3 regions of the Streptomyces sp. NPDC001700 genome follow, and region 2 is predicted to be linked to each of the others. Evidence: riboswitches for the same ligand, from Rfam matches in the RefSeq annotation. Region 2 holds a riboswitch; each other region holds the start of a gene.
The links. A riboswitch is a leader RNA that binds a small molecule or an ion and turns the genes downstream of it on or off. The one in region 2 is predicted to bind thiamine pyrophosphate.

Region 1: another riboswitch for thiamine pyrophosphate. It lies ahead of ACWC5C_RS15755 (thiamine ABC transporter substrate-binding protein); the one in region 2 lies ahead of thiO (glycine oxidase ThiO).
Region 3: another riboswitch for thiamine pyrophosphate. It lies ahead of ACWC5C_RS18170 (purine-cytosine permease family protein); the one in region 2 lies ahead of thiO (glycine oxidase ThiO).

What each region holds. Positions count from the first base shown of each region.
Region 1 is NZ_JBSFGE010000007.1:118,208-127,627, forward strand. It holds gene ACWC5C_RS15740 (LOG family protein) at 1-1,034, shown strand, start outside; gene ACWC5C_RS15745 (ABC transporter ATP-binding protein) at 1,057-2,085, opposite strand; gene ACWC5C_RS15750 (ABC transporter permease) at 2,131-3,744, opposite strand; gene ACWC5C_RS15755 (thiamine ABC transporter substrate-binding protein) at 3,804-4,877, opposite strand; TPP riboswitch at 4,873-4,976, opposite strand; gene rlmN (23S rRNA (adenine(2503)-C(2))-methyltransferase RlmN) at 5,043-6,149, opposite strand; gene ACWC5C_RS15765 (phosphatidate cytidylyltransferase) at 6,235-7,431, opposite strand; gene frr (ribosome recycling factor) at 7,431-7,988, opposite strand; gene pyrH (UMP kinase) at 8,093-8,872, opposite strand; gene tsf (translation elongation factor Ts) at 9,024-9,420, opposite strand, start outside.
Region 2 is NZ_JBSFGE010000001.1:407,586-417,005, forward strand. It holds gene ACWC5C_RS01890 (alpha/beta hydrolase) at 1-1,183, opposite strand, end outside; gene ACWC5C_RS01895 (hypothetical protein) at 1,193-1,552, opposite strand; gene pknB (Stk1 family PASTA domain-containing Ser/Thr kinase) at 1,690-3,597, opposite strand; gene ACWC5C_RS01905 (SRPBCC domain-containing protein) at 3,685-4,173, opposite strand; gene ACWC5C_RS01910 (thiazole synthase) at 4,220-5,065, opposite strand; gene thiS (sulfur carrier protein ThiS) at 5,071-5,283, opposite strand; gene thiO (glycine oxidase ThiO) at 5,280-6,485, opposite strand; TPP riboswitch at 6,484-6,597, opposite strand; gene ACWC5C_RS01925 (NAD(P)/FAD-dependent oxidoreductase) at 6,792-8,024, shown strand; gene ACWC5C_RS01930 (Rv2175c family DNA-binding protein) at 8,104-8,469, shown strand; gene thiE (thiamine phosphate synthase) at 8,614-9,261, shown strand; gene metF (methylenetetrahydrofolate reductase [NAD(P)H]) at 9,383-9,420, shown strand, end outside.
Region 3 is NZ_JBSFGE010000008.1:307,347-316,766, reverse strand. It holds gene ACWC5C_RS18195 (LacI family DNA-binding transcriptional regulator) at 1-314, shown strand, start outside; gene ACWC5C_RS18190 (LacI family DNA-binding transcriptional regulator) at 311-1,321, shown strand; partial or broken gene ACWC5C_RS18185 (pectate lyase family protein) at 1,358-2,422, opposite strand; gene ACWC5C_RS18180 (serine hydrolase domain-containing protein) at 2,495-3,958, opposite strand; gene ACWC5C_RS18175 (APC family permease) at 4,069-5,691, opposite strand; gene ACWC5C_RS18170 (purine-cytosine permease family protein) at 5,817-7,223, opposite strand; TPP riboswitch at 7,215-7,310, opposite strand; gene ACWC5C_RS18165 (triphosphoribosyl-dephospho-CoA synthase) at 7,381-8,259, opposite strand; gene ACWC5C_RS18160 (IlvD/Edd family dehydratase) at 8,329-9,420, opposite strand, start outside.

The sequences.
Region 1 (9,420 bases), on a different contig from region 2:
CCGGATACCGGGTCCAGTCCGTCGATCTGACGGCCCGTACGTCCGCGCTGCTGTCCACCGACACCGACCGGGCGGTGTTCCTCGGCTGTCCGATGGAACCGGAAGCCGCCGCGCGGATCCGGGCGGCGGGGGCGCTGGTCTTCCCGCCCGTACCGGACCTGCCGTTCAATCCGTACCGGGGCACCCTCTACACCCCGGCCGAGCTGTTCGAGGGCCTGGACGACGGGGACGACGGGTACGCGGGCACGCCGGACGCGCTCTCGTACGCCTGGTTCCAGCGGACCAAGGCGGACGGCGACATCTTCGCCTCGATGCTCCGCTCGATCCACGACGACGCGGTCTCCGACGCGCTGGACGAACTGCTCACCGGCTCCCGGGTGGTGGGCGTGATGGGCGGGCACGCGCTGGAGCGCGGCTCCGAGGGGTACGCGGGCGCCGCCCGGCTCGGACAGGCGCTGGCGCGGTCCGGGCTGACCGTCGCGACGGGCGGCGGCCCGGGCGCGATGGAGGCCGCCAACCTGGGCGCGTACACGGCCCCGCTGCCGGACGCGGCGCTCAAGGAGGCGCTCGAACTCCTCGCCCGGACGCCCTCGTTCCGCCCCTCGGTGGGCGCGTGGGCCGGGGCCGCGTTCACGGTGCGGGAGCGGTGGCCGGACGGCGGCGCGTCGGTCGGGATACCGACCTGGTTCTACGGGCACGAGCCGCCGAACGCCTTCGCCTCGCACATCGCCAAGTACTTCGCCAACGCCATCCGCGAGGACGGGCTGCTGGCCCGCTCGAACGCGGGCGTCGTCTTCCTGCCCGGCGCCGCCGGAACCCTTCAGGAGATCTTCGACAACGCCACGCCGAACTACTACGAGTCGCGCGGTGAGCCGACCCCGATGGTGCTCGTGGACCGCGACCACTGGACGCGCCGCCTCCCGGCCTGGCCGCTGCTCGAAGCGCTCGCGGAGGGGCGGTCGATGAAGGCCCGTATCGCGCTGGTGGACTCGGTGGACGAGGCCCCGGACGCGCTGGCCGCCCTGACCGGCTGAACGTTTCTACGGACGGGCCGCGCTACGGCGAACCGAGCACCACCACGTCCGCAGCGTCGAACACCACCCCGACCCGCTCCCCCGCCTCCGGAGCGTCCCGCAGCGCGCAGGACGCCTCCAGGCGGGGGCCCTCGGACGGCTGGAGGATGAGCGCCACGTGGTCGCCGCGGAAGGTACGGGCGGCGACCGTACAGGGCAGCCCGTCCGAGGGGGCGGTGAGCCGCACCCCGGCCGGGCGGACCAGCAGCCGGACCGGGCCCGGCCGGGAGCCCGGCGGCACCGGCAGCTTGCCCCACACCGTGTCGGCGACATCGCCGTGCACGGTCGCCTCCACCACGTTGTCGAAGCCGAGGAAGCGGGCGACGAACTCGTTCGCGGGGTGCTGCCACACCTCCAGCGGAGTGCCGGATTGCGCGATCCGCCCGTTCTCCATGACCACGACCCGGTCGGCGAGCGCGAAGGCCTCGCCCTGGTCGTGGGTGACGGCGAGGACCGTGGTGCCCAGCCGGGCGAACAGCTCCCGCAACTCCACGACCAGCCGCTCCCGCAGCCCTCGGTCGAGCTGGCCCAGCGGCTCGTCCAGCATCAGCAGCCGAGGCCGAGGCGCCAGCGCGCGGGCGAGCGCGACGCGCTGCTGCTCACCGCCGGACAGCGAGTCGATCGGCCGCCGCTGCGCGCCGGGCAGTCCGACCAGCTCCAGCAGTTCGGCGACCCGGCGATCCGCCTCCGCGCGCGCGGTGCCCCGCATCCGCAGCCCGAAGGCGACGTTGCCGCCCACGTCACGCTGCGGGAAGAGCTGGTGGTCCTGGAACATCAGCCCCACGCCGCGCCGGTGGGTGGGCACATCGCTCTGGTCGCGGTCCGCGAGCCACACCCGGCCGGAGGCGGCGCGCTGGAGCCCGGCGACCACGCGCAGCAGGGTGGACTTGCCGCTGCCGCTGGGGCCCAGCACGCAGACCGTCTCGTGCTCGGCGACGGCCAGGTCGACGGCGTCGAGCGCGTCATGGCGGCCGTACCTGACCGTCACCTCGTCCAGTCGCAGCAGCGTCATCGGGCTGCCCCTATAGCAGAACCCGCCATGTCAGAACCCTCCATGTCAGAACTCCCCCGAGCGGTCGGTGCGGACGCGTTCCAGGGCCAGCAGGGAGCACGCGCACACCACCATCAGGATCGTGCTCAGGGCCATCGCCTGCCCGTAGTTGAGCTGTCCGGCGCGGCCCAGGAAGCGCGCCACGGCCACCGGGAGGGTGGGCAGGTCCGGGCGGGCGATGAACACCGTGGCCCCGAACTCGCCGAGCGATACGGCGAACGCGAACCCCGCCGCGACCGCCAGCGCCCGCCCCACCAGCGGCAGGTCCACCTCGCGCCAGGCGCGCAGCGGGGACGCGCCGAGCACGGCGGCCGCCTCCCGAAGCCGGTGGTCCACGGCGCGCAGGACGGGCAGCATCGTGCGCACCACGAAGGGCACGCCCACCAGGGCCTGGGCGAGCGGGACGATGACCCAGGAGGCGCGCAGATCCAGCGGGGGCTCGTCGAGCGCGATGAGGAAGCCGAAGCCGACGGTGACAGCCGAGGTGCCCAGCGGCAGCATCAGCAGCGCGTCGAAGCCGCGGACGAAACGCCCGGCGCCGCGGGTGAGCGCGGCGGCGGCGAGGCCGCCGACGACGAGCGCGAAGAGGGTGGCGACCGCCGCGTACTGGAGGGAGTTCCCGATGGCCTCCACGGGCGCCACGAAGAAGGTGCCGCCGCTGTCGGCGGCGGACTGGAGCGCCCGGTAGTACGTGAACCCGTAGCCGTCCGGCCCGTGCAGCGAGCGCTCCACCAGCACCGCGAGCGGCACCACGATCAGCAGCGCGACGACGGCCAGCACCCCCGCGAGCAGCCCCCACTGCGCCGCGCCCTGTGGGCGGCGCGCGGTCCGGGCGGCGTCGACGAGCCGCAGGGCGCCCTCCCGGCGCCGTACGGTCCAGGCGTGCAGGGCGAGCACGGCCGCGACCGCCGCGAACTGGACGAGGGTGAGCACCGCGGCCGTCGGCAGGTCGAGCAGCTGCGCGGTCTGCCGGTAGATGGCCACCTCCAGGGTGGCGTAGCGCGGGCCGCCGAGGATCTGGATCACCCCGAAGGAGGTGAACGTGAACAGGAAGACCATCAGCGCGGCGGCGGCCACGGCGGGCCCCAGCGCGGGCAGGGTGACCCGGCGCCAGGCGGCGAGGCGGCTCGCGCCGAGCACCCGGGCGGCCTCCTCCTGACGCGGATCGAGCTGCGCCCACAGCCCGCCGACGGTGCGGACGACCACCGCGTAGTTGAAGAAGACGTGGGCCAGCAGGATCGCCCAGACGCTGGTGTCCAGCCGTATCCCCCACAGCTCGTCCAGCAGCCCGCCCCGGCCGAGCAGCCCCAGGAACGCCGATCCGGCGACCACGGTCGGCAGCACGAACGGCACGGTCACCACGGCGCGCAGCAGCCCCTTGCCGGGGAAGTCGAAGCGGGCGAAGACATACGCGCCGGGCAGCGCGACCGCCAGCGTCAGCCCGGTCGACGCGGCCGCCTGCCAGCCGGTGAACCACAGGGTGTGCAAGACGGACGGATCGCCCAGCACCTCGGGTATCCGCCCGAGGTGCCAGCGGCCGTCGGCGCGCAGCCCGCGGGTGACGATCGCGGCCACCGGATACGCGAAGAAGACGCCGAAGAAGGCGAGCGGGATGGCCATAAGGGCGAACCGCACGGCGGCACCGCGGACGCTCCTCCCCGCACCCTTCTCGCGAGGCGCTACAGAACGAGCGAGGACCATGCCTTGACCCAGGGCTCACGGTTCTTGGCGATCTTGCGCGGGGGCAGCGTGGCCGGATCGGCGACCTTGGCCCCGTACCGGGTGAAGATCTCCGGCAGCTTCGCGTCCTCGCGCACCGGATTGACGTACATGTTCAGCGGTACGTCCTCCTGGAAGCGCTTGGTCAGCAGGAAGTCCAGCAGCGCCTTGCCCCCCTTGGTGTTGCCCGCGCCCTCAAGCAGCCCGGCGAACTCCGTCTGCCGGAAGCAGGTGCCCTCCGCCACCCCGGTCGGGGCCTTGGCGGGCTTCGACTTCGCGTCGGCCACCTCGGCGGGCGGGCTGGAGGCGTACGAGACGACGAGCGGCTTGTCGCCCTTGGCGCCGCCCGCCGAGCCGGAGAAGCGGTCGTAGTACGCCTGCTCCCAGCCGTCGACCACCTCGACGCCATTGGCCCGCAGCTTCTTCCAGTAGTCCCGCCAGCCGTCGTCGCCGTAGCGGGCGGCGGTGCCGAGCAGGAAGGCGAGGCCGGGGGACGAGGTGGCGGCGTTCTCGGTGACCAGGAGGTTCTTGTACGCGGGCTTGGTCAGATCGGCGAACGTCTTCGGCGGCGCGAGCTTCTTCTCGGCGAAGTACGCGCGGTCGTAGTTGACGCAGATGTCGCCGTAGTCGACCGGGGTGACGCGATGCTTCGCCTGGTCGAGCTGGTGCGCGGCCGGGACCTTGTCCAGGCCCTTCGCCTCGTACGGGGTGAACAATTCATTGTCCAGCGCGCGGGAGAGGAGGGTGTTGTCGACGCCGAAGAACACATCGCCCTGCGGATGGCCCTTGGACAGGATCGCCTGGTTGACGGCCGCCCCCGCGTCGCCCCCGGCCTGCACCCGCACCTTGTAGCCGGTGGTGCGGGTGAACTCCTTGAGGACCGCCTTGGACGCCGCGAACGAATCGTGCGAGACCAGGGTGACGGTCTTGGAGTCCTTGCCCTCCGCCGCACCTCCGCCGCAGCCGCTGAGGACGCCGGTGCCGAGGGAGCCGACGAGGGCGGCGGTGAGCGCACGCCGAAGATGGCTGTTCATGGTGAGGCTGACTCCCTACGCCGGTATGACCCGGATCAGGTTGGAGGGTCTGCGGCCGTGCCGCACTCTCAGCGCTGTCGCGCTCCCCTGTCGGAATGTTCAGTTGTCCGTCACTACGGGATGGTTGTACGACGGGTTGTGCGAAGGCACCGTATCAGCCGGTGGTCAGCGCTCCGTGGCCGCCAACTGACCGCACGCCCCGTCGATCTCCTGCCCCCGGGTGTCCCGGACGGTCACCGGCACCCCGTGCCGCTCCAGGGCCGCCACGAACGCCTTCTCGTCCTCCGGCCGGGACGCCGTCCACTTGGAGCCGGGCGTCGGGTTGAGCGGGATGAGGTTGACGTGGACCCGGTGGCCCTTGAGCAGCCGGCCGAGCAGATCGCCGCGCCAGGCCTGGTCGTTGATGTCCCTGATCAGGGCGTACTCGATGGAGATCCGGCGGCCGGACTTCTCCGCGTACTCCCACGCCGCGTCCAGCACCTCGCGCACCTTCCAGCGGGTGTTGACCGGGACGAGGGTGTCGCGCAGCTCGTCGTCGGGCGCGTGGAGGGAGACCGCGAGGCGGCACTTGAAGCCCTCGTCGGCGAACCGCAGCATCGCCGGGACCAGCCCCACGGTCGAGACGGTGATGCCGCGCTGGGACAGCCCGAGGCCGTCCGGCTCGGGGTCGGTGAGCCTGCGGATGGCGCCGATGACCCGGTTGTAGTTGGCCAGCGGCTCGCCCATGCCCATGAAGACGATGTTGGACAGCCGGGCCGGGCCGCCCGGGATCTCTCCATCCCTCAGGGCCCGCATCCCGTCGACGATCTGGTGCACGATCTCGGCGGTCGACAGATTGCGGTCCAGACCCGCCTGGCCGGTGGCGCAGAACGGGCAGTTCATGCCGCAGCCCGCCTGGGAGCTGATGCACATGGTGACCCGGTCCGGGTAGCGCATCAGCACGGACTCGACGAGCGTGCCGTCGAAGAGCCGCCACAGGGTCTTGCGGGTGGTGTCGTCGTCGCAGCTGATGTGCCGCACCACGCTCATCAGGTCCGGCAGCAGCTCCGTCGCCAGCTTCTCGCGCGCGGCGGCCGGGATGTCGGTCCACTGGGCGGGGTCGTCGGTGTAGCGGGCGAAGTAGTGACGCGACACCTGCCCGGCCCGGAAGGGCTTCTCCCCGAGGGCGGCGACGGCCTCGCGGCGCTCGGCGGGGGTGAGGTCGGCGAGATGCCGCGGGGGCTTCTTGGCCCCACGCGGCACGGCGAAAGTGAGTTCTCCGGGCTTAGGCATGGCCGTACCAGTGTCGCAGACACGCGGAAGGCCCCGCGCCACGGGCGGCGCGGGGCCCTGAACAGCCCTGTTCGGTACGGACGGCTCAGCCGCCGCCCACGAAGATCACGAACAGCAGCCACACCACGGGCGCGGTGGGCAGCAGCGAGTCGAGCCGGTCCATGATCCCGCCGTGGCCGGGCAGCAGCTTGCCCATGTCCTTGATGCCGAGGTCACGCTTGATCATGGACTCGCCGAGGTCCCCCAGGGTCGCGCTGACCGCGACGGCGAGGCCGAGCAGCAGCCCCTGCCACCACACGCCGTCCCTGATGAGGTACTGCATGCACAGCGCCCCCACGACCATCGCGAACGCCACCGCGCCCATCAGCCCCTCGCGGGTCTTGCCGGGGCTGATGCGGGGCGCGAGCGGATGCTTGCCGAAGCGCCAGCCGACCGCGTACGCGCCGGTGTCGCTCACCACCGTCAGCAGCAGGAAGGTCAGCACCCGCTGCGGGCCGTCGTGCTCGGCGGCCAGTATGAGCGCCACGAAGGTGGCGAGGAACGGCACGTAGAAGGCGGCGAAGACGCCCGCCGTGACGTCCCTGAGGTAGTTGTCGGGTGGCTCGGTCATCCGCCACACGAGCACGGCGAGCGCCGTGAGCGACACCGCCACCCAGGCGCCCTGCGCCCCGCGCACATAGCCCGCGACGACCATGGCGACACCGCCGACGGCGAGCGGCACCAGGGGGACCCGGATGTCCTTCCGCTCGGCCAGCCGGGAGGTCAGCTCCCACAGCCCGACGACCACGGCGACCGCTATCACGCCGATGAACACGGGCTTGTAGATGAAGAGCGAGGCGACGATGATCGCGCCGAGGCCGACGCCCACCCCTATCGCGGCGCGCAGATCGCGGCCCGCGCTCTTCTTCTTCGTCCCCTGACCGCCGCCGCTGCCGGGCGCGCTCCCGGCGGACTCGGGGCCGGGGCCGGGGGGCGTCGGCGGCTGCCCGGCGGGCTGCTGCCGGGGGCCGGGCCGAGGCTCACGCTCATCGCGGAACAAGGGGCCGCCCGGCCGGGCGGCCCCCCGGTCACGGCCGGCGGCGTCGCCGGGGTCGCCGCCTGCGTGCGGCACGGTGGGCATGGGGCGAGTCTGCGCCGCTTCGGCCACGTCGTGCGCGGGACCCGCCGAAGCGGGACCCGCCGAAGAAGGGGGCACCTCCCAGCCGTAGCCGGGGGAGGTGCCCTGATCAGTCGGTCCCCAGAGTCCGGCGCGTGGTGGGGCCCCCCAGGAAGAGTCGTTCATCAGACCTCGAGCAGCTCGGCTTCCTTGTGCTTGAGCAGCTCATCCACCTGCGCGACGTACTTCGCGGTGAGGTCGTCGAGCTCCTTCTCGGCACGGCGGCCCTCGTCCTCGCCGACCTCGCCGTCCTTGATCAGCTTGTCGATGGACTCCTTGGCCTTGCGGCGGATGCTGCGGATCGAGATCTTCGCGTCCTCGCCCTTGCCCTTGGCGACCTTGATGAACTCCTTGCGGCGCTGCTCGGTCAGCTCCGGGAACACCACTCGGATGATGTTGCCGTCATTGCTGGGGTTGACCCCGAGGTCCGAGTCCCGGATCGCCTGCTCGATGTTGCGCAGCGCGCTCTTGTCGAACGGAGTGATCACAGCCATGCGCGGCTCGGGCACCGAGAACGACGCGAGCTGGTTGATCGGCGTCAGCGCACCGTAGTAGTCCGCCACGATCTTGTTGAACATCGCCGGGTGCGCACGCCCGGTGCGGATCGCGGCGAAGTCCTCCTTGGCGACCACAACGGCCTTCTCCATCTTCTCCTCGGCCTCGAGGAGGATTTCTTCGATCACCACTTGCTCCTGGTGTTATCCGTAAGCAGAGCCTCGCCCCTGCGTGCGTCTTCTCCTGCACGGTGTCCGACCGGCAGGCCGTTGTCCATCCCCCGAACGAGCCGTCAGGCGCGTACGTCCCGGTCGCTCACGAGCGTGCCGATCTTCTCACCCTTCACCGCGCGGGCGATATTTCCTTCGGCGGTCAGCTCGAAAACCAGGATCGGCAGCTTGTTGTCCCGGCAGAGGGTGATCGCGGTGGCGTCGGCGACCTTGAGGTCCCGGGTGATCACCTCGCCGTACTCCAGAGCGTCGAACTTGACCGCGTCCGGGTTCCGCTTGGGGTCGGAGTCATAGACCCCGTCGACCCCGTTCTTGCCCATGAGCAGCGCCTCGGCGTCGATCTCCAGGGCACGCTGGGCGGCGGTGGTGTCCGTGGAGAAGTACGGCATGCCCATGCCCGCGCCGAAGATCACGACACGGCCCTTTTCCAGGTGGCGCACCGCGCGCAGCGGGATGTACGGCTCCGCGACCTGGCCCATGGTGATGGCGGTCTGGACGCGGGAGTCGATGCCCTCCTTCTCCAGGAAGTCCTGGAGAGCGAGGCAGTTCATGACGGTGCCGAGCATGCCCATGTAGTCCGAGCGCGCCCGGTCCATGCCGCGCTGCTGCAGCTCGGCCCCGCGGAAGAAGTTGCCACCGCCGATCACGATGGCGATCTCCGCGCCGTCCCGCACCACGGCGGCGACCTCGCGGGCGATGGCGTGCACGACATCGGGGTCGACCCCGAGTCCCCCGCCCCCGGCGAACGCCTCGCCGGACAGCTTCAGCAGGAAACGGCCGTGTCGTACTGGGCCGTCCGCGTTCTTGTCGGCGGCCTGATTGGCGTCCGCGCCGTGATTCATTGGAGATCTCCTCGTGCACATACGAAGAAGGCCACTGCCGGGTCCTGGTACGACCTCTGCGGCAATGGCCTCCTCGTCACATCTGCGGCCGACCGGTTGACGGTTGGCTGCCTACGACCCTATCGGTGTCGCCGGTGTTTCGCTGCTCGGCTCAGACGCCGACGCGGAAACGGGCGAAACGGGTCAGGGAGACGCCGGCCTCGTCCAGGACCTTCTGGACGCTCTTCTTGTTGTCCTTGGCGAACGCCTGGTCCACCAGGACGTTCTCCTTGAAGAAGCCGGTGACGCGACCCTCGACGATCTTCGGGAGGGCGGCCTCGGGCTTGCCCTCCTCGCGGGCGGTGGCCTCGGCGACGCGACGCTCGTTCTCGACCGTCTCGGCCGCGATCTCGTCACGGCTCAGGAACTTCGGCGCGAAGGCGGCGACGTGCTGCGCGATGTCCTTGGCGACCTCGGCGTTCTCCTTGTCCAGCTCGACCAGGACGCCGACCTGCGGCGGCAGGTCCGGGCTGGTGCGGTGCATGTACGCGGCGACGAAGCCGCCGGAG
Region 2 (9,420 bases):
CTCCGATATTGGTCTGGTCCGTCAACGAGCCCGGTACATACGTTGCGGTGTGGTCGGCGGTATCCGGATTGCCGTTGGCGATGATGACCCTTCCGTCGGTATTCGCGAAGGGGTCGAAACCGAGGAGATATGCCTCGGGAAGGTTGTTCGTCCCCGTCCTCTCGAAGCGCCTCTCGATGTTGTCCATACCGGCCAACGCTTTGTCCAGCTGCTTGGCTCGATCCTCGTATTTGTGGTGCCAGGTGAGCCATTCATCGGTGTACACCGCCTCGACCTTGGGGCCGAGATTCTTGAACTTCGTCGGCTCCGCTGGGATCGCATTCCGCTCCGCCTGGTACTGGGCACGTGCCTCGCTCAGTACGGTGCGGTTCGCCTCGTCGCGCACGTCGGCGGGAAGCCCGTCCGTCTTGCCCAGGCCAGCCGGATCCAGGGCGATCAGGGCTTCCTGCTGATCTTTGGACAGGCCCTTCCACCACGTGGCGGTCAGCTTCGGATCGCCGTTCTTGGGTCGGTCCGCGATGGCCTCCAGGTAGTCCTTCGCGCCCGTGCGAACGCCCCTGGTGTCCTTCGTGGCATCAATCCAGTCGTCGGCGGAGACCGTCAGATCGTCGTCGGCCTTCAGTGCCCGCAGCTTCGGAGCCCATAGCTCGTCGGCCTCCGTCGCTTCCTGGAGGGCCTGGGCGATGCGGTTGGCGCACTCCAGGGCCCGGGCGTGGTTCGGGTTGGGGTCCAGGTTGGCTGCCTGTCGGGCGACGGACTTGGCCGTATCCGCCGACGGGGAAACGTCTGCGATTCCGGAGACCTTGCCGCCCTCGCCCTTCTCGCCTCCTGCCGGATAGTTCACCGAGCCATCCGCGTTCACCGTGAGCTTCTGCTCATGCGCATCCGCCACGGCGGAGTCGAGTTTGGTCTTCGCTTCCCGGAAGTCGCTCGCCATGGCGTTCAGCGCCGTACTGGCGAGGCCGCACTCAACCTGGACGTAATGGAAGTTCTGGCCTAATTTCCGCAGCTGGCTGAGGGCTGCCGAAGCGGCCTCGCCCTCCAGGGCTGCCTGCATCTTGCCCGCGATGCGCCGCTCGACGCTCTCCCTGGCGTAGTCGGCCATGTTGCTGACGGACTGATAGCCGCTGGCGGCGTCCTCGAACTCCGACGGCTTGAGGGACTTGAGGGTCGCGTAGTCCACTGCTCCGCGTCACCTGCCCCGGCTCTCGCCGCCGAGTGGCTTCGTGTCCCCGTATCGGCCATTCAGCCGGTCGAAGGTGCGCTGGGTGGCCTCGTCATTCTTGTAGTGACCGTCCCCGGCCTTCTCAAGCCGGTCCTGGAGCGTGCCGCATTTGCCGCTCACGCCCCTCAGGTAGTGCGTCCAGGAGTGGTACAGCTCCCGCTGGGCCGCCCCGCTCTTGCTGCCCGCGCCGAGGTCCTTCTGCTCCTCCTCCAGCTTCGTGAGGGCGGTCCTGATGCTCCCCCGAAGCTTGCCGACGTCCCGGCCCGCTGCCGTCCACACGTTCTTGTCGGACTTCAGCCTTCCCCACTCGGCGTCGAACGTCGCCATGCGCTCCCCCTCTGTCGCGTCGCCACGACTCACAGTGATCAAAGGTGTGAGTGTAGGGAAACCGGATGGGACGCCTCTATGCGCACATATCTGCGGGTGCACACACGATTGAGGAGCGGGGGACAGGGCCCGCAGGGCTAGAAGACGCCGCCCTTTACCGTGATCGTGATCTCGCTTCCCTTCGGCGCCTTGTCGCCGCCCGACACCGACTGGTCCTTCACCTCGTCGCCCGGGAACAGCAGCGGCTTGTCGACCTTCACCGTGAAGCCGAGGTCTTCCAGCTCCCGCTTCGCGTCATCCGTGCTGAGGCCCTTCACGTCCGGGACCTCGATCATCTGCTGGCCCTTGGAGAGGGTGAGGGTCACCGTGTCGCCCTTGGCGCCGTCGGTTTCGGCCTTCGGGGACTGGGCGGCGATCGTGCCTCGGTCCTCCTCCGAGAAGATCCGGCGCTCGGCGAACTTCACCTTGAAGCCCGCCTCGCGCAGCTCGGCGCGGGCGTCGGCCGGGGCGTCGCCGGTGAGGTCGGGGATCTCGATGGGCTCGCCCTTGCTGACCAGGATGTTCACGGGCGTGTCGGGGCGGCGGACGGAGTCCGGGCCGGGGGTGGTGGAGACGACCGTGTTCTGCGGGGTCTCGTTGCGGAAGGTGCGGGTCACCTTGCCCACCCTCAGCCCCGCGTCGGCGATCTTCTGCCTGGCCTCGGTGAGCGGGCGGCCGACCACATTGGGCACCTCGGCCCGGGGCGGCCCCTGGGAGACGTGGATGGTGACGGTGCCGGTGGAGCGGATGCGTTCGCCGACGCCGGGCTTGGAGCTGATGACCTTGTTCTTGTCGACGACGTCGCTGTAATCCTGGACGACCTTCACGTCCAGACCGGCGCTCTCAAGCTTCTTCTCGGCGTCCGAGCGCGTCATCTTCAGCACGGACGGCACATTGGTGAACTGCCCGGCGCTGATGTACCAGACCCCGGCGCCGATGCCGAGCGCCAGCAGCACGGCGGCGACGATCGTCACCACGCCGCGCCGCGGCATACGGCGGCGCGGGGCCGGGGGCTCCGGGGGGAGTTCCAGGCGGCTGGTGTGGTTGACCTCGTCCTGCGCCATGGAACCCGCCGGGCGCGGGATCACCGTCGTACGGGCTTCGGAGCCGTCGTCGGGCAGCGCGTGGGCCTGTGGTGGTACGGCGTCCAGCTGTACGTCGGTGAGCGCGGCCCGCGCCGTCCGCACCTGGCCGAGGAGGTCGACGGCGTCGGCGGGGCGCAGGGCGACATCGCGCGCGGTGGCGGAGGCGACCAGCGCGTCCAGCTCGGGCGCGACCTCGGGCGCGGCGACGGACGGGGGCGGGACGTCCTCGTGGAGGTGCTGGTAGAGGACCTGTGCCGGGGTGTCGCCGCCGTGCGGCTTGGACCCGGTGAGCATTTCGTAGAGGACCACACCGCACGCGTAGACATCGGCTCGCGTGTCGGCCGTACCGTGTTCGATCTGCTCGGGGGCGAGGTAGGAGACGGTACCCAGCACGGATCCGGTCGAGGCGCTGGTGTTGGTGTCCACCGCCCGGACCAGGCCGAAGTCGGCGACCTTGACCCGGCCGTCGTCGCCGATCAGCACGTTCTCCGGCTTCATGTCGCGGTGGACGAAGCCCGCCCGGTGGGCGGCGCCGAGCGCGGCCAGCACCGGTTCCAGGATGTCCAGCGCGGCACGCGGCTGGAGGGCCCCGCGCTCGCGCAGGACGTCACGCAGGGTGCACCCGGCGACGTACTCCATGGCCAGGTAGACGTGCGGGCCGTCCGTGCCCTGGTCGTAGACGCCGACCACGTTGGCGTGCGCGAGTCTGGCGATGGACTTGGCCTCGCGGATGAAGCGGTCCACGAAGGCGGCGTCCGAGGCGAGGCTCTGGTGCATCACCTTCAGGGCGAGAACGCGGTCGAGCCGCGTATCGACGGCCCGGTAGACCGTCGCCATCCCGCCGACGGCGATGCGCGCCTCAACGCGGTAGCGGCCGTCGAGCACCTGCCCGACCAGAGGGTCCTGGAGCGTCGTATCCACGAGAAGGCAGTCTACGAGCCGTCACGGCCGCTCCGGGCCGCCCGCCCCATCTCCGGTCCTTACTGCGACACAACGGTGACTTGGGCCTCAGTTATGTGAGGCGGCGGCGAGGGCGGCCAGCTCCTCCAGGGCGGAGGTCCAGGCCAGGGCGGCGTACTCGGCGTGCCGGGCCTTGGCGTCGTCCGGGAGGTCGAGCGCGCGGATGCCGGTCTCGGCGAGGCGGAGGCGGGTGCCCGCGCCCTCCGGGGAGAGCGTGAACTCGACCACGGTGGCCTGCCCGGGGCCGTCCGGCGCGCGGTCGGGCGCGTGGGCCAGCCGGAAGCGGAACAGGGCGTCGGGCACCGCCCGCTCGACCAGGCCGTGGAACTCCCCGTGTTCGTCCCAGCGGAAGCGGACGGTCCCGCCGGGGCGCGGCTCGATCTCGCAGCCGCCGGGGGCGTACCAGGTACGGATGTGCTCAGGCGTGGTCAGCACCCGCCAGACGCGGTCGATGGGAGCGGAGACGTATGTCTCACGTTCGATCCGGTCGCCCACGGGCACGGCTGTCGGTTCGGGCCCGGCTGTCGGTTCCCTCACGGCGACCACCTCCGCATTCCACGGTAGGCCGCCCCGGACGACGGCGTTACGCGAACGCGGGCCGCTCCGGGTCCAGCGCGGCCAGCCCCTCGCCCGGGGACGACGCCTCGGCGAAGTGGCGGCGGGGGATACGGCCCGCCCGGTGCGCGAGCCGCCCGGCGGCCACCGCGTGCCGCATCGCCGAGGCCATCAGCACCGGCTCCTGGGCGCGCGTCACGGCCGAGGCCAGCATGACTGCCGCGCACCCCAGCTCCATGGCGAGCGCCGCGTCGGACGCCGTGCCCGCGCCCGCGTCGAGGATCACCGGGACCTGGGCCCGCTCGGTGATCAGCTGGAAGTTGTGCGGGTTGCGGATGCCGAGGCCGGAGCCGATCGGTGAGCCCAGCGGCATGATCGCGGCGCAGCCGACGTCCTCCAGCTTCCGGGCCAGCACCGGGTCGTCGTTGGTGTACGGCAGGACCGTGAAGCCGTCGTCCACCAGGGTCTCGGCGGCGTCCAGCGTCTCGATCGGGTCGGGGAGCAGGGTGCGCTCGTCGGCGATGACCTCCAGCTTCACCCAGTCGGTGCCCAGCGCCTCGCGGGCGAGCCGGGCGGTCAGCACGGCCTCCCCGGCGGTGAAGCAGCCCGCGGTGTTGGGCAGCGGGCGGATGCCGTGCCGGTTCAGTACGGACAGCACCGAGCCCTGCACCGCGGGGTCCAGGCGGCGCATCGCGACCGTGGTCAGCTCGGTGCCGGAGGCGATCAGCGAGCGCTCCATGATGTCCAGGCTGGGCGCACCGCCCGTCCCCATGATCAGGCGGGAGCCGAAGGACGTACCGGCGATGGTGAGCGGATCGGCGTCGGTGAGGACCTGATCGAGCGTCGTGGGGTGCGACGTTATGGGGTGAGACATGAGGGTCAGCCTCCTTGGACCGCGGTGAGGACCTCGACGCGATCACCGTCGCCGAGCGGGGTCGCGGGCCACTGGCCGCGCGGGACGACCGTCTCGTTGACGGCCGCGGCGACGCCCTTGGGCGCCTGGGTGAGGGTCGCGACGACCCCGTCGAGGGTGGTCCCGCCGGGCAGCTCGCGGGGCTCGCCGTTCACGGTGACGCTCAGGGTGACGGTCATGCGGTGTGCTCCTGTACTGCTGCCTGGACTTCTGCGGGGGGAGTCGCGAAGCGCTGAGGGGAGAACGGCCGCGCCTCGGGCGGGAGTTCGCCGCCCGTCAGCGCCTCGGCCATGGCATCGCCGGTGATCGGGGTCAGCAGGACGCCGTTGCGGTAGTGGCCGGTGGCCAGCTGGAGGCCCGGCAGTTCGGTCGGGCCGAGCAGCGGGGCGTTGTCGGGGGAGCCGGGGCGGAGCCCGGCGAGGGTCTCGACGAGCGGCAGTTCGGTGATGCCGGGCACCAGCTCGTGCGCGTCGCGCAGCAGCTCGTACACCCCGCCCGCGGTGACCGTGGTGTCCCAGCCCAGCTCCTCGCTGGTCGCGCCGACGACCAGGTCGCCGTTCTCGCGCGGGACGAGGTAGATGTGCCCGCCGCGTACGACGGCCCGTACGGTCCGGGACAGGAAGGGCGCGTACGGGCCGGGCACCGACAGCCGCAGCACCTGGCCCTTGACGGGGCGTACGGGCGGCAGGACCGCCTCGGGGACGCCCGGGAGCCGCCCGCTGAGGCTGCCCGCGGCCAGCACGGTCTGCCCGGCGGTCAGGCGCGCGCCATCCGCCAGCTCGGCCCCGGTGGCCCGGTCGCCCTCCACTAGCAGCCGTTCCACGGCGGCCCGGTGGAGATCCACTCCGGCGCGCTCGCACGCCGTCAGCAGCGCGGCCGCCAGCCGCCGCGGATCGACCTGGTGGTCGCCGTCGACGCGCAGGCCCCCGCGCACGCCCGGCGCGAGCATCGGCTCCAGGCGTCGGCATTCGCGCCCCGTGAGCCACTGTGCGTCCAGACCGAGCCGCTGCTGGAAGGCGTGCAGCTCCCGCAGATGGGCGCGGTCGTCCGCGTCGAGCGCGACCGAGAGCGTGCCGCAGGTGCGGAAGGCCAGGTCATGGCCGCTCGCCTCCTCCAACTCCGCCACGAAGGACGGATAGCGGCGCGCCGAGGCCAGATTCAGTCCGAGCAGGGTCTGCTCGCCGTAGTGCAGCTCGGTGACGGCCGCCAGCATCCCGGCCGCGACCCGGGCGGCCCCGCCGCCGGGCGCCGGGTCGGCGACGGCGGTGCGCAGGCCCCGCTGGGCCGCCCGCCAGGCCGTGACCAGGCCGATGATGCCGCCGCCGATGACCAGGACGTCGTACGGTGCGCCATCCCGGGCTATTCGCTGTGGTGTGTGCATGGGCTGGTCGCCCCCTCCCTTCGCCGGCATGACCCGGATCAGGTTCGTACGGTCGGAGGCCGCGCCAGCCTCCCTCTCAGCCCGGTGCGCCCGGGCTCCCGCGAGTGCTCTGTCCCGCCACCCTAGTACGCGCCCCGAATCGGCCGGAAGGGAGCGTCCCGGGCGGGCCGGGCAGGAGGCCCCGTGTCCGCGATACGACAGGACGTCCGGCCCGTCGGTCTGTGCCCGAGATCTCGTCGTGCGCTCTCCGGTCCGCCCCACCTGCCGCAATACAGTGATCGTGTGAGCGATGAGACGACGAAGACGATGGCGTCCTCGGCGGGTGGCGGCGGACAGCGGGTGGTGATCGTCGGCGCGGGCATGGCGGGGGTGCAGACCGCCGTCGCGCTGCGTGAGCAGGGCTGGAGCGGGGAGATCCTGCTGCTGGGCGCCGAGCCCCACCAGCCGTACGACCGGCCGCCGCTGTCCAAGGCCGTACTGCTCGGCAAGGCCGAGGGGTCCGCGTTCGACGTGGACTTCGCCGCGCTCGGCATCGGGCTGCGGCTCGGCGTCGCCGTGACCGGGCTGGACACGGCCGGGCGGACGGTCGCGACCGGGTCCGGCCCGATCCCGTACGACGTCCTGGTGATCGCCACCGGTGCCGAGCCGATCGCCCTGCCCGGCAGCGAGGGCGTGCCCGGTGTCCACCTCCTGCGGACCCTGGACGACGCCGAACGGCTGCGCCCGGTGCTCGCCCGGCAGGACGAGATCGTGGTGGTCGGGGCGGGCTGGATCGGCGCGGAGTTCGCGACCGCGGCCCGCGAGGCGGGCTGCGCGGTGACGGTCGTCGAGGCCGCGGACCGGCCGCTGGTGGGCGCCCTCCCGGCGGAGGTCGCGGCCCATATGACCGGCTGGTACGCGGACTACGGCGCCACCCTGGTCACCGGCGCCCGGGTGACCGGCATCGACCGGAACGGACTCCAGCTCGGCGACGGCACCAGGCTGCGGGCCGGTGCGGTGGTCATCGGCATCGGCGCCCGGCCCGCGACCGGCTGGCTGGCCGGTTCGGGCATCGAACTCGCCGAGGACCGGTCCGTCGCCGCCGACGAGGGGCTGCGTACGTCGGCGCCCGAGGTGTACGCGGTCGGCGACTGCGCGTCCTTCCCCTCCGCCCGCTACGGGACCCGGCTGCTGGTGCACCACTGGGACAACGCGCTCCAGGGGCCGCGGACGGTCGCCGCCAATGTGGTCGGCAGCCGCACCGCGCACTTCCCCGGCCAGGTCTACGACCCGGTGCCCTACTTCTGGTCCGAGCAGTTCGGGCGCTTCGTGCAGTACGCCGGACACCACTCGGACGCCGACGAACTGGTCTGGCGGGGCGACCCGGACGGCGCCGCCTGGTCGGTGTGCTGGCTGCGGGACGGGGCCCTGGTCGCCCTGCTGGCGGTCGGCCGTCCGCGCGATCTGGCCCAGGGCCGCAAGCTGATCGAACGCGGCGCCCGACTGGACCGCACCCGCGCAACAGATCCTTCCGTTCCGCTGAAGTCGGCCGTTCTGTGACGGCCCCGGAGGGGCCCGGGAGGTCCGCACGGCGGACGCCCGGCTACCCACTGTCAGTCCCAGATGGCAGGCTTGTCCTGTGACCGAGATTGACGCAAAGATCGATGCTCTCGTCCCCGCCTGGCTCACTCTCCCCGACATCGCCGACCGGCTCGGCGTCGAGGTGACGCGCGTGAGGCAGCTGGTCAAGGAGGGCCAGCTGATCGCGGTGCGCCGTGGCGAGAACCGGGTGCTCCAGGTGCCCGAGGACTTCATCGGTGATGGAAAGGTCGTCAAGGGCCTCGTGGGCACCTTGACACTGCTCAAGGACGACGGCTTCAGCGACGAGGAGATGCTGGAGTGGCTCTTCACCCCTGACCCGAGCCTGCCGGGCACCCCGGCCCAGGCGCTGCGCGAGAATCGCGGAACGGAAGTGAAGCGGCGCGCGCAAGCGCTCGCCGTCTGACGCCGTCCGCCGTTTCCTGTCCGCCGTTTTCCGTCCGCCGTATCCGAACCACCACCAGGCGTACGGGCCGGGCCGACCGCTGTCATCCGACGGCGGTCGCCCGTCCCGGCCCGTGCGCCGCACGACCCGGGGGGAAAGCCACCCATGACCGCACGCGAGCAGCTGGCCGACGCCCGCCTCTACCTGTGCACCGACGCGCGCAAGCGCCAGGGCGACCTGCCGGAGTTCCTGGACGCCGTGCTGGCCGCCGGGGTGGACATCGTCCAGCTGCGGGATAAGGGCATGGAGGCCGCCGAGGAGCTGGACCACCTCGCCGTCTTCGCCGACGCCTGCCGCCGCCACGGCAAGCTGCTCGCCGTCAACGACCGCGCCGACGTCGCCCATGCCACCGGCGCCGACGTGCTCCACCTGGGCCAGGGCGACCTGCCGGTCCCGGCGGCGCGCGCCATCCTCGGCGACGGCCCGCTGATCGGGCGCTCCACCCATGCCGAGGCCGAGGTCGACGCGGCCCTCGCCGAGCCCGGCGTGGACTACTTCTGCACCGGCCCCTGCTGGCCCACCCCCACCAAGCCGGGCCGCCACGCGCCCGGCCTCTCCCTGGTCCGGCACGCCGCCGCCCGGCGCCCGGCCCGGCCCTGGTTCGCGATCGGCGGCATCGACGCGTCGAACCTGGACCAGGTCCTGGAGGCGGGAGCGCGCCGGGTCGTCGTGGTGCGGGCCATCACCGAGGCCACGGATCCGGCGGCGGCCACGGAAGCGCTGGCGAAGCGTGTGCGAGCGACAGATGTCTAGCAGGTGTCGGAGTTGAGCCCGGCTCGATATTTCCGTCCGCATTGCGGACAGGAGCCCGGCAAAACCCCCATAACCACGTTGCCGGGTGGGCGCCGACCACCCGGCTGGCTAACCTTCCCGTATGGCCCTAGGCACCGCTTCCACCAGGACTGATCGAGC
Region 3 (9,420 bases), on a different contig from region 2:
ACGTGCTGGCGGCCGGGGCGTACCAGACGGCGCGGGCGTGCGGGCTGCGGGTGCCGGAGGAGCTGTCGGTGGTGGGGTTCGACGACACGGCGGTGTGCGCGATGCTGACGCCTCCGCTCACCACGGTCCGCCAGCCGCTCGCCGAGATGGCCGCCGAGGCGGTGCGGCTCATCGACCAGGAGCAGGCGCGGCGCGGTTCGACGGCCGGGCGCGGCGTCGAGCTGGCGACCTCGCTCGTGGTGCGGCAGAGCACCGCGCCCCGCCCGGCTCAACAGGACTGCCCGGCTCAACGCGGCTGGAGGAGGCAGCGATGACGGTACGAACCCCCACAGGATCCGCGGTGCGCATGACGACGGTGGCGGAAGCCGCGAACGTCTCACAGAGCGTGGTGTCCAAGGTCCTCAACGAACGGCCCGGGGTGTCGGCCGAGGTGCGGCGGCGCGTCCTCGACGCGGTGCGGGCCACCGGATACCAGTGGCGCCCGCGCGGACCGCGCCACGGGTCGGTCGAGGTGGTGTTCGGCTGTGCGAGCAGTGCCGTCAACGCGCCCCTCATCCGTGGCCTTTCCACCGTGCTGCGCTCCCTGGGGTACGCGCTCACGGTGAGCCATTCCGAGGGCGACCCGCACTGGCTCGACGCCCTGGTCGCCCGCCGTCCCAGCGGTGTCGTGCTCGTCCTCTCCCCCGTCCCGCCGGTCGTCACGGAACGGCTGGCGCACGCCCGTATCCCGGTGGTCGTGCTCGACACCATCGGCGACGCGCCCTCCGGGATGAACGCCATCGGGGCCACCCAGTGGCGGGGCGGGGCGATGGCCGCCCGCCATCTCACCGGGCTCGGCCACGAGCGGATCGCGCTGGTCTCCGGGCCCATGGAACTGACCTGCTGCCGGGCGCGCTTCGGCGGATATCTGGCCGCGCTGCGGGACGCGCGGATCCGCCCGGACCGCGAACTGATCCGTTCGGTGGCCTTCCAGAGCGAGCCCGCCCGGCGCGCAGCCCACGCCCTCCTGGATCTGTGGCATCCGCCGACGGCCTTCGTCACCGGCAACGATCTCCAGGGGCTCGGCGTCATCGAGGCGTGCGCCGAACGCGGGCTGCGCGTCCCCGGCGATGTCTCCGTCGTCGGCTTCGACGACATCGACGCCGCCGGGTCCGCCGCGCCCGCGCTGACCACGGTGCGTCAGCCCTTCGAGGACATGGCGGCCGAGACCATCCGGGTGCTCGGCGCCGTCACGGGTGAGCCGGACCGGGCCCCGATCCGGCTCGACCTGTCGGTCGACCTCGTCATCCGGAAATCCACGGGCCCGGCCCGCCAAAGCTGATTCCCAAAGCGCCCGTTACCGCGCCGGGGTGCCGCCGGGTCCGGATCCGGACTTCACGACCGACGGCACCTTGGCGGCGGAGTCGAGGGTGTAGGCGTAGTACGCCTTGGGGTCGAAGGCGGTGCCGCCGCTCTCGTTGCGGCCGCTGGTGCCGACGAACATGTTGCCGCGCTGGACGATCGAGGCGGTGGCGTCCTTGGTGACGGGGTTCTTCATCCCCTCGAAGTAGCTGTTCTCCAGCACCATCTTGGTGTTGCCGCGCGAGTAGTTGCCGTAGGAGGAGGCGATGTCCGTGTTCGGGTCGTCCTGCAGGTAGTTGTTGTACAGGTGCGCGTGCGCGATGTTGTCGGCGGACGGGTTGCGCTGCTCCGTCTCCCGGAACCAGTTGTGGTGGATGGTGATGTCGGCCGTGGTGTTCTCCGTCCAGCCGATGCCGAACGCCTTGTTGTGCGTTTGCAGCCGGTTCCAGGAGACCGTGAGATACGTGGTGTCCTTGCGGCTGTCGATCAGGCCGTCCGCCATGTGCTTCAGGTCGTTGTGATCGATCCACACATGGTGGGCGCCGTCCATCTGGATGGCGTCGAAGTCGTGCTCCTTGTCGTTCCACGTGCCCATGTACGAGTCGCGGATCGTCAGGTTGCGGATGATGACGTTGTGCACGCCCTGCCCGAGGAAGAAGCCGCCGCCGACGATCTCGCCCGCACTCCCCTGGCCCACGATCGTCTTGTCCGAGGCGACCTTGATCTCCTTGCCCTTGGGGTCCATGGTGATCGCCCCGGCCACCACGATGACGTACGGCTCGGCGGCCGTCGCGTACTTCTCCAGATCGGCCAGGGTCCGCACCGTCACGGTCTTGCCGTCACGGCCTCCGTACGTACCGTTCTGGCCGAGCGCGTTGACCGACGCGAACCCGTCGGCGACGCCATCGGCCCACGCCGTGGTCGCCGCCGCGGCCACCGGGCTCGTATCCGCCGGGGAGCCGGAGCCTGGTCCCTGGGGGGCGAGACCGACCGTCAGGGCCACTGCCAGCGGCACCGCCCACACCACCGCACCCGTTCCGCGCCCGCCGTTTCCTCGTATGCGCTGCCACTGGGCCGCCATGACCACACCACTCCTCAGCTCGGTGGAACCGTCCATGCGACAGTCGCCACCGAGCCGCCATTGGTTGCCGGGTCACCCCCGGGCGCGGCGGGGCACTCCCATCGCGGGGAGCAGCGCCGAGTGCAGCGGTGTCGTGCGCCAGCGCGCGGTGAAGGTCCGGTCGGCCCGCGAGCAGGTCACGTCGAGGTGGTGCGGGGTCTCCAGGAACGCGATGTCGGCCACGAAGGTGTCCGGATCGGTCCAGCCGCCGCTCGCCGCCGTGGGGACCCGCCCGTCCGTGCCCTCCTCGACCGTCCACTCCGGGGTGAGCCGCACATCGAGCCGGGACGTGCCCTCCGCCAGGGAGAGGGTCCACACACCATCGCCGTCTGCGGCGACCGTCACCTCCGCCAGCGTGGGCTGGTCCGCGCAGGTGCCACCCGCCGGGGTGAAGGTCGTGGCCCCGGCCACCGATGAGGCTTCCGGGCTGAACTTCTCGTACGACGGCGGCAGTTGGAGCCCGTCGAGCCGCCGCCGCAGCGCCGCGTCCTCGTCCTCGCGTCCGTCGAGCGGCGCCGGGCCGAACGCCGGGAGCAGATGGCGCCATGCGAGGTCCAGCACCGCCTGCATGGCCTCGGTGTCGGCGGTCGTGGCGATCACCGCGTCGTGCTCGGGCAGCACCAGACAGAACTGCCCGTACGCCCCGTCGCCCCGGTAGCCGTGGCGGGACCGCCAGAACTGGAACCCGTATCCCTGCTGCCAGTCGGACCGAGCGCCCAAGGCGGTGCCGTCCGCGTTGGTGATGTGCGCCCGGGTCGCCTCGGCCACCCAGGAGGCGGGCAGCAGTTGGCGGCCCTCCCAGACCCCGTTGCCGAGGTAGAGCAGGCCGAGACGGGCGATGGCGTCCGTGGTGGCGAACATGCCGCTGAACCCGAGGTCGCGGCCGGGCGGGCGCTGGATCCAGGCCGTCTCGGCGATCCCCAGGGGGTCGAACAGCCGTGGCCGCAAGTAGTCGATGAGCGACTGCCCGGTCACCCGCTGGACGATCGCGGCGAGGCTGTACGTGGCGGGCTGGTTGTAGGCGAAGACCGTACCGGGGTCGCGGTCGGGCGGCGTCAGCAGAAACCCGCGCACGGGCTCGTCCCGGTCGCGGGAGAACGCCTGCTCCCGGGTCTCGGCCAGATGGCCGCTGGCCATGGACGCCACATGCCGGACGAGCATGGCCCGGCTGCGCGGGTCCGTGATGTCGCCGTCGAACTCGGGGAAGTAGGAGAGCACCGTGTCGTCGAGGCTCATCAGCCCCTCGGCCACCGCGAATCCGGCCGCCGTCGAGGTGAAGCTCTTGCTGATCGAGTAGAGCAGATGCGGCCGGTCCGGGGTGTACGGCGCCCACCAGCCGGAGGCGACCACATGACCGTGGCGCACGATCATCAGGCTGTGCGGCTCGATGCCGGGCGCCGCCTCCAGCGCGTCCACGAACGCGCCGACGCCGCGCGCGTCCACTCCCTGCGCGGCGGGTGTGCTCTCGGGCAGGGGGCGCGCACTCCGAGCACTCATCGCGTCTCATCCTCCGTATGCGGTGGGTCGTGCACGGCCGGTGGTGCTGCGATCATCCGACGAAGCAGCACCACCGCGCCAGGCGATTTCCGGCAGGACGCAGCGGGACCTCAGACCGGCGGGGCCGAGGGTGCCACCTCGGCGGGCCCCGTCCTGAGGTGGGCGGCGCCCGAGCGCACCGCCCACGCGAACACGCCGAACGCGAGGACGCCCACCGCGATCGTGTCGTACGGCGCGGGCAGGTGGCCGGAGCCGCCGAAGGAGCCCAGCCACGACAGCAGGGTCAGCGCGGCCAGGTGGAAGACGAACCAGGCCCCGTGCCGCAGCTCGCCGAGGGCCGGAAGCCCTTCGGTGCCACGCCGCTGGAGCAGGAACAGCGGGACCCCGATCAGTACGAGGGGCAGTGCGAGCCGCAAATCGTGCCAGCCGGACCAGAACACGAACTCGCTGGCCACCACGAAGCTGAGCGGGGCGATCCAGCGCACCCCCGGCACCTGCCCGTCCATCCGGGGCACTCCCCGCTCCCGGTCGTGGGCCCGGAACACCGCGACGGCCACCGCCGAGGCCCCGTAGATGAGCAGATACATATCGCCCATCACGCTCACGATGTCCTGCCAGCCACCGAACGGCAGCATGAAGATCACGATGACCGCGAGGTTGAACAGCAGCGCCCGGTGTGCCACGCCGGAGCCGGGGTCGATGCGCATGAAGAAGCGGGGCAGCAGGCCGTTCTTGGCCAGGGCGTAGGTGTGCCGGGCGTTGACCGCCACCCCGACGTAGGCGGAGCCGCCCGGGGAGATCACGGCGTCCGCGTACAGCAGCGTGGCCAGCCAGTGCAGATTGAGGATGAGGGCGAGCTGCCCGAACGGCGACTCGAAGTTGACGCCCTGCCAGCCGTGGGCCAGCGCCGAGTCCGGCACGGTGTACAGGAACGCCAGTTGGAGCCCGAGGTAGACCAGCACCGCGAGGCCGATCCCGGTGAGCACCGCGGCCGGGACGGAACGGCGCGGATTGCGGGCCTCACCGGAGAAGTCCAGCGGGGCCTGGAACCCGTTCACGGAGTACACGATGCCGCCACCGGCGAGGGCGGTGAGGCAGGCCGCGTAGCCGTACGGGGCGAAACCGCCGTGTTCCGTGAGGCGCCCGGAGTGGGTGCCCGACAGGAACAGCGCGATGACGGTCACCACGGGGATGACGACCTTGAACACCGACACCAGGTTGTTGAGCCGGGCGAATATCCGCACCGCGAACCAGTTGAGCGCGGTGAGTACGACGCTCAGCACGACGGCCACGCCGAGGCCCGGGAGGGTGAGCCTGCCGCCGTCGTAGATCCCGGGCAGATAGTGCGCGGCGTACTGCATGATCGCGCTGATCTCCGCGGCCGTACCGCCGACGGACAGCACGACGGACCAGCCGACCATCGTGCCGACCAGCCGCCCGCTCGCGTACAGCGGCCACCGCACGGTGCCGCCGCCCTCCGGGCGGGTGGCGCCCAGCTCCACCATGACCAGGGCGATCAGGGCGCACAGCGCTCCCGCCGCGATCCAGGAGAGCAGCGCGGCGGGCCCGGCGGTCTGGGCGGCGTACAGGGCGGCGAACAGCCAGCCGGAGCCGAGGATGTTGGAGAACCCGATCGCGGTCAGGCCCCAGAAGCCGAGGTCCTTGTGGAGTCTGCGTTCCTCGGCGAGCACCGCCGGGGCGGCGATGGACTCCGCTGGCTGGTTCTGCGGCACGTGGCACTTCTCCTCGGTGGTGCGGTTGGTCGAAAAGCCCAGGGTGCCACGCACACCGTGGGACTCGGTGGCCGGATGCCGTGTGACGTGCGGATATGGGCCGCTTTCACCGACGAAACGCGGCCTCAATGAGCCGTACGGCGGCGCATCCTGAGCGGGGTGTAGACGAGGAGCGCCGCGAGGAAGGCGGCGTAGTAGGCGAGGTCGGCGCCGTGCAGCGCGGCCGCCACCGGGCCGGTGTACAGGGTGGTGTCCATGAACGGCACCGCGGCGGCGAACGCGGCGCCGAACGCCAGCAGTGCGGGCCACCACGGCTGCGGGCGGGCGCTCTCGGCGGCCAGGTCGATGGGCGCGCCGCCCCGGGCCCGCGCGCGGGCGAACCAGTCGACGGCCACGACCGCGACGAACCCGGGGATCCAGTAGCCGACGAACAGCAGCACGTTCTGGAAGCGGGCGGTGGTGTCGGCGGCGTGCATCCACAGCACCAGCGGGAAGCCGAGCACGGCCGCGAGGGCGGCGGCCAGCGGGCGGGGGATGCGGACACCGGCGGTCTGCAGGGCCAGTGAGCCGCTGTAGTCGTTCATGGCGTTGCTGCACAGCGCGGCCAGCGCCACGGCCAGCAGCCCGAACGCGCCGAGCGCCCCGCCGCCCAGCGCCTCGTCCACGCCACGGGCGGTCTGGTCGGTGAAGACGGAGGCCCCCCACAGCCCGAGCGCCTGGACCGCCACGAAGGACACGGTGACGCCGGACAGCGTGCACCAGAACATCCGCGTCCGGGAGGTGGCGCGGGGCAGATAGCGGCTGAAGTCGCTGGCGTACGGCGCCCACGACAGCGCCAGGCTCAGGGCGATCGTGCTGGTCAGGACGAACGCGCCGAGGCGGTCGGCGCCATGGGCCGAGCCGCTGGTGGCGGGGTGGACACCGTCGAGCAGCTTGACGGCCAGGGCGGTGAACGCGGCGGCGAGGACGAAGGTCATCAGCTTCTGCATCCGGTGGACGGCCTCGTAGCCCAGCACCCCGAGGGCCCCCTGCGCGGCCATCATGAGCAGCACGCCGAGCCAGAACGGCAGCCCGCACAGCCGGGCCAGCGCGTCACCGCCGAACAGGCCGATCAGCGCGTCCCAGGCGATCGACGACAGCCACTGCAGGACACCGGGCACGCTGACGGCACGGCCGAACGCCAGCCGCGCCAGGGGCAGCTGCCCGGCTCCGGTCAGACTGCCCCAGGTGCCCAGATACGCGGTGGGTACGGCGCCGATGAGGGTGCCCAGGACGACGGCGGCCAGCGCGGTGGCGAAGTCCAGGCCGAGGCCGATGCCGACGGTGCCGGTGAACACGCCGGTCATGGTCAGGTTCGGGGCGAACCACACGGTGAACAGGCGCCCCGGTCCGCCGTAGCGGTGGCTTTCCGGGACCGGCGCGATACCGCGCGCCTCGACGCGCAGATCACCGGGCGCGGTGGGCATCCGCCCGTCGAAGACGGATTCCGCGCCGGTGGGCGCCGGTTCGGTGGCAGCATGCGGCAATGGCATCGATGACATCCCTCCGCCAGTGCTAACTGGTTCAGGTTCGACGGGTGTGATCTCAGCCCCCGCGTGGGGGCACCCCGTGTCCGGTGGAGCGGGCCCACCCTAACCTCTCGCCACGTGGCCCGGGTCCCGGGGGCGGGTGCGGGCCGCCACCGGGCAGCTAGCGGGCCACTGGCGGGAGCGCGTCCAGGAACAGCGCCCCCGCCAGCACCGCGGCGCTTCCCCGGGGCGCGATGCCCGCGCCGCGCAGCTCGGCGTCGAGGGTGGCGAGGGCGGCGGCGCCCGGGGCCGTCGCGGTGCCGCCCGCCTCCAGCACCCCGCGCGCCCCGTCCTGCACCCGGCGGAGGGCGGGCGGCCCCGCCTGGTACAGCGGCCCGGTGTCCTGGAGGGTGCTCATCACGGTGAGCAGCGCGTCGAGCCGGGCCTGGGTCTCGGTGGCGCCCGCCGCACGGGTCCTGGACAGGACGTCCAGGGCGCGGCGCACATGCGGGAAGGCGGCGCGCGCCTCGCCGCGCGCACCCGCCGCCCCGTAGGTGGCGGACACCTGCGAGCCCGCCGATGGCCTGCGCGGGGCGCCCCGGTCGGTGTGGGTCGCGAGCTGCCGGGCGGTGGCGGTCACGTCGTGGGGTGTGGCGCCGGGAGTCAGGGCGGTGGCCGCCACCAGCAGCCCCAGCACCCACAGCGCGCCGTGGTGCAGTCGGCCGGTGGCCGAACCGGTGGGGCCACCGGCTCGGTCACCGGCCGTGCCGCCATCGGCCCGCGCCATGGTCCACTCGGCGCAGCGGCCGATGGCGCCCAGCTCCTCACGGAGCGCGCGCGTCGGCTCGCCGGGGCGGCGGGCGGCGGCGGCCATGGCCGCGAACCCGGGCGCCAGCGCCTTGGCCGCCCAGCGCAGCGCGAGCAGATCGGCGCCGGTGGCGCGGGCCTGGAGGTCGCGGGTGTCCGCGAGGCCCGGTTTCGGGGTCAGTTCCGCCTGGGAGATCAGGGCTCGTACGGCGGTCTGCGCCAGTGCCTCATCCATGGAACGCGTCGTGGGCATGGACAGAGGCTAGAGGGCGAACCTTTCCGGAACGTGGGATGTTCCTGTGACCCCGCTGTGGGCATCACCTCAGTGCGATTCGCGGGCGACGAACGAGCCGCGGGTGCCGCTGAGGAAGTCCAGTCCGGCGCCACGGTCAGCCTGTTCGACGTGGTCGCGGTAGATCTGCTCCCAGCCGCTGGTGGCCGGTGGCGCGGCGGCGGTGACCGGTTGCCGGGCGGCGAGTTCGTCGTCCGGTACGTCCAGCCGCAGCAGCCGCCGCTCGGTGTCCAGCTCGATCCAGTCGCCGGACCGCACCAGGCCCAGCGGGCCGCCCGCCGCCGACTCGGGCGCGATGTGCAGGACGACGGTGCCGAAGGCGGTTCCGCTCATGCGGGCGTCGCTGATCCGCACCATGTCCCGCACCCCGGCCCGCAGCAGCGCGGGCGGCAGGGGCATGTTCCCCACCTCGGGCATGCCGGGGTAGCCGCGTGGCCCGCAGCCGCGCAGGACCAGCACATCGGACGCGTCGACCTCCAGGTCCGGGTCGTCTATCCGGGTACGGAAGTCCTCGATGCCGTCGAACACCACGGCGCGGCCCCGGTGGCGCAGCAGCTCCGGTGTCGCGGCGGCGGGTTTGATGACGGCTCCGTCGGGACAGAGGTTGCCGCGCAGCACGGCGAGCCCGGCGTGGTGGGCGATCGGGTCCTGTGCGGTGCGGATGACGGTGAGATCGGCGCTGGGGTGGCCGGACAACTGCTCGGTGAGGGGGTGGCCGGAGACGGTGAGGGCCGGTTCCAGGTGTTCCTTGATCTCCCCGAGGACGGCGTCCAGGCCACCGGCGCGGTGGAAGTCCTCCATGAGGTGCGAGCCCGCGGGCTGCACATCGGCGAGCAGGGGGATGCCACGGCCCGCGCGGTCGATGTCGTCCAGCGCGAAGTCCGCCCCGACCCGGCGGGCGAGCGCCAGCAGATGGACGACCGCGTTGGTGGAGCCGCCGATGGCGGCCACCGCGCGCACCGCGTTCCGCAGTGCCTCCGCCGTCAGGATGGCGCTGGGCCGCAGATCCTCGCGCACCATGTCGACGATGCGGTTGCCCGCCGCGTGGGACAGTTCCAGCAGACGGCTGTCGGGGGCCGGGAGACCCGCGTTGCCGGGCAGGGTCATGCCCAGCGCCTCGGC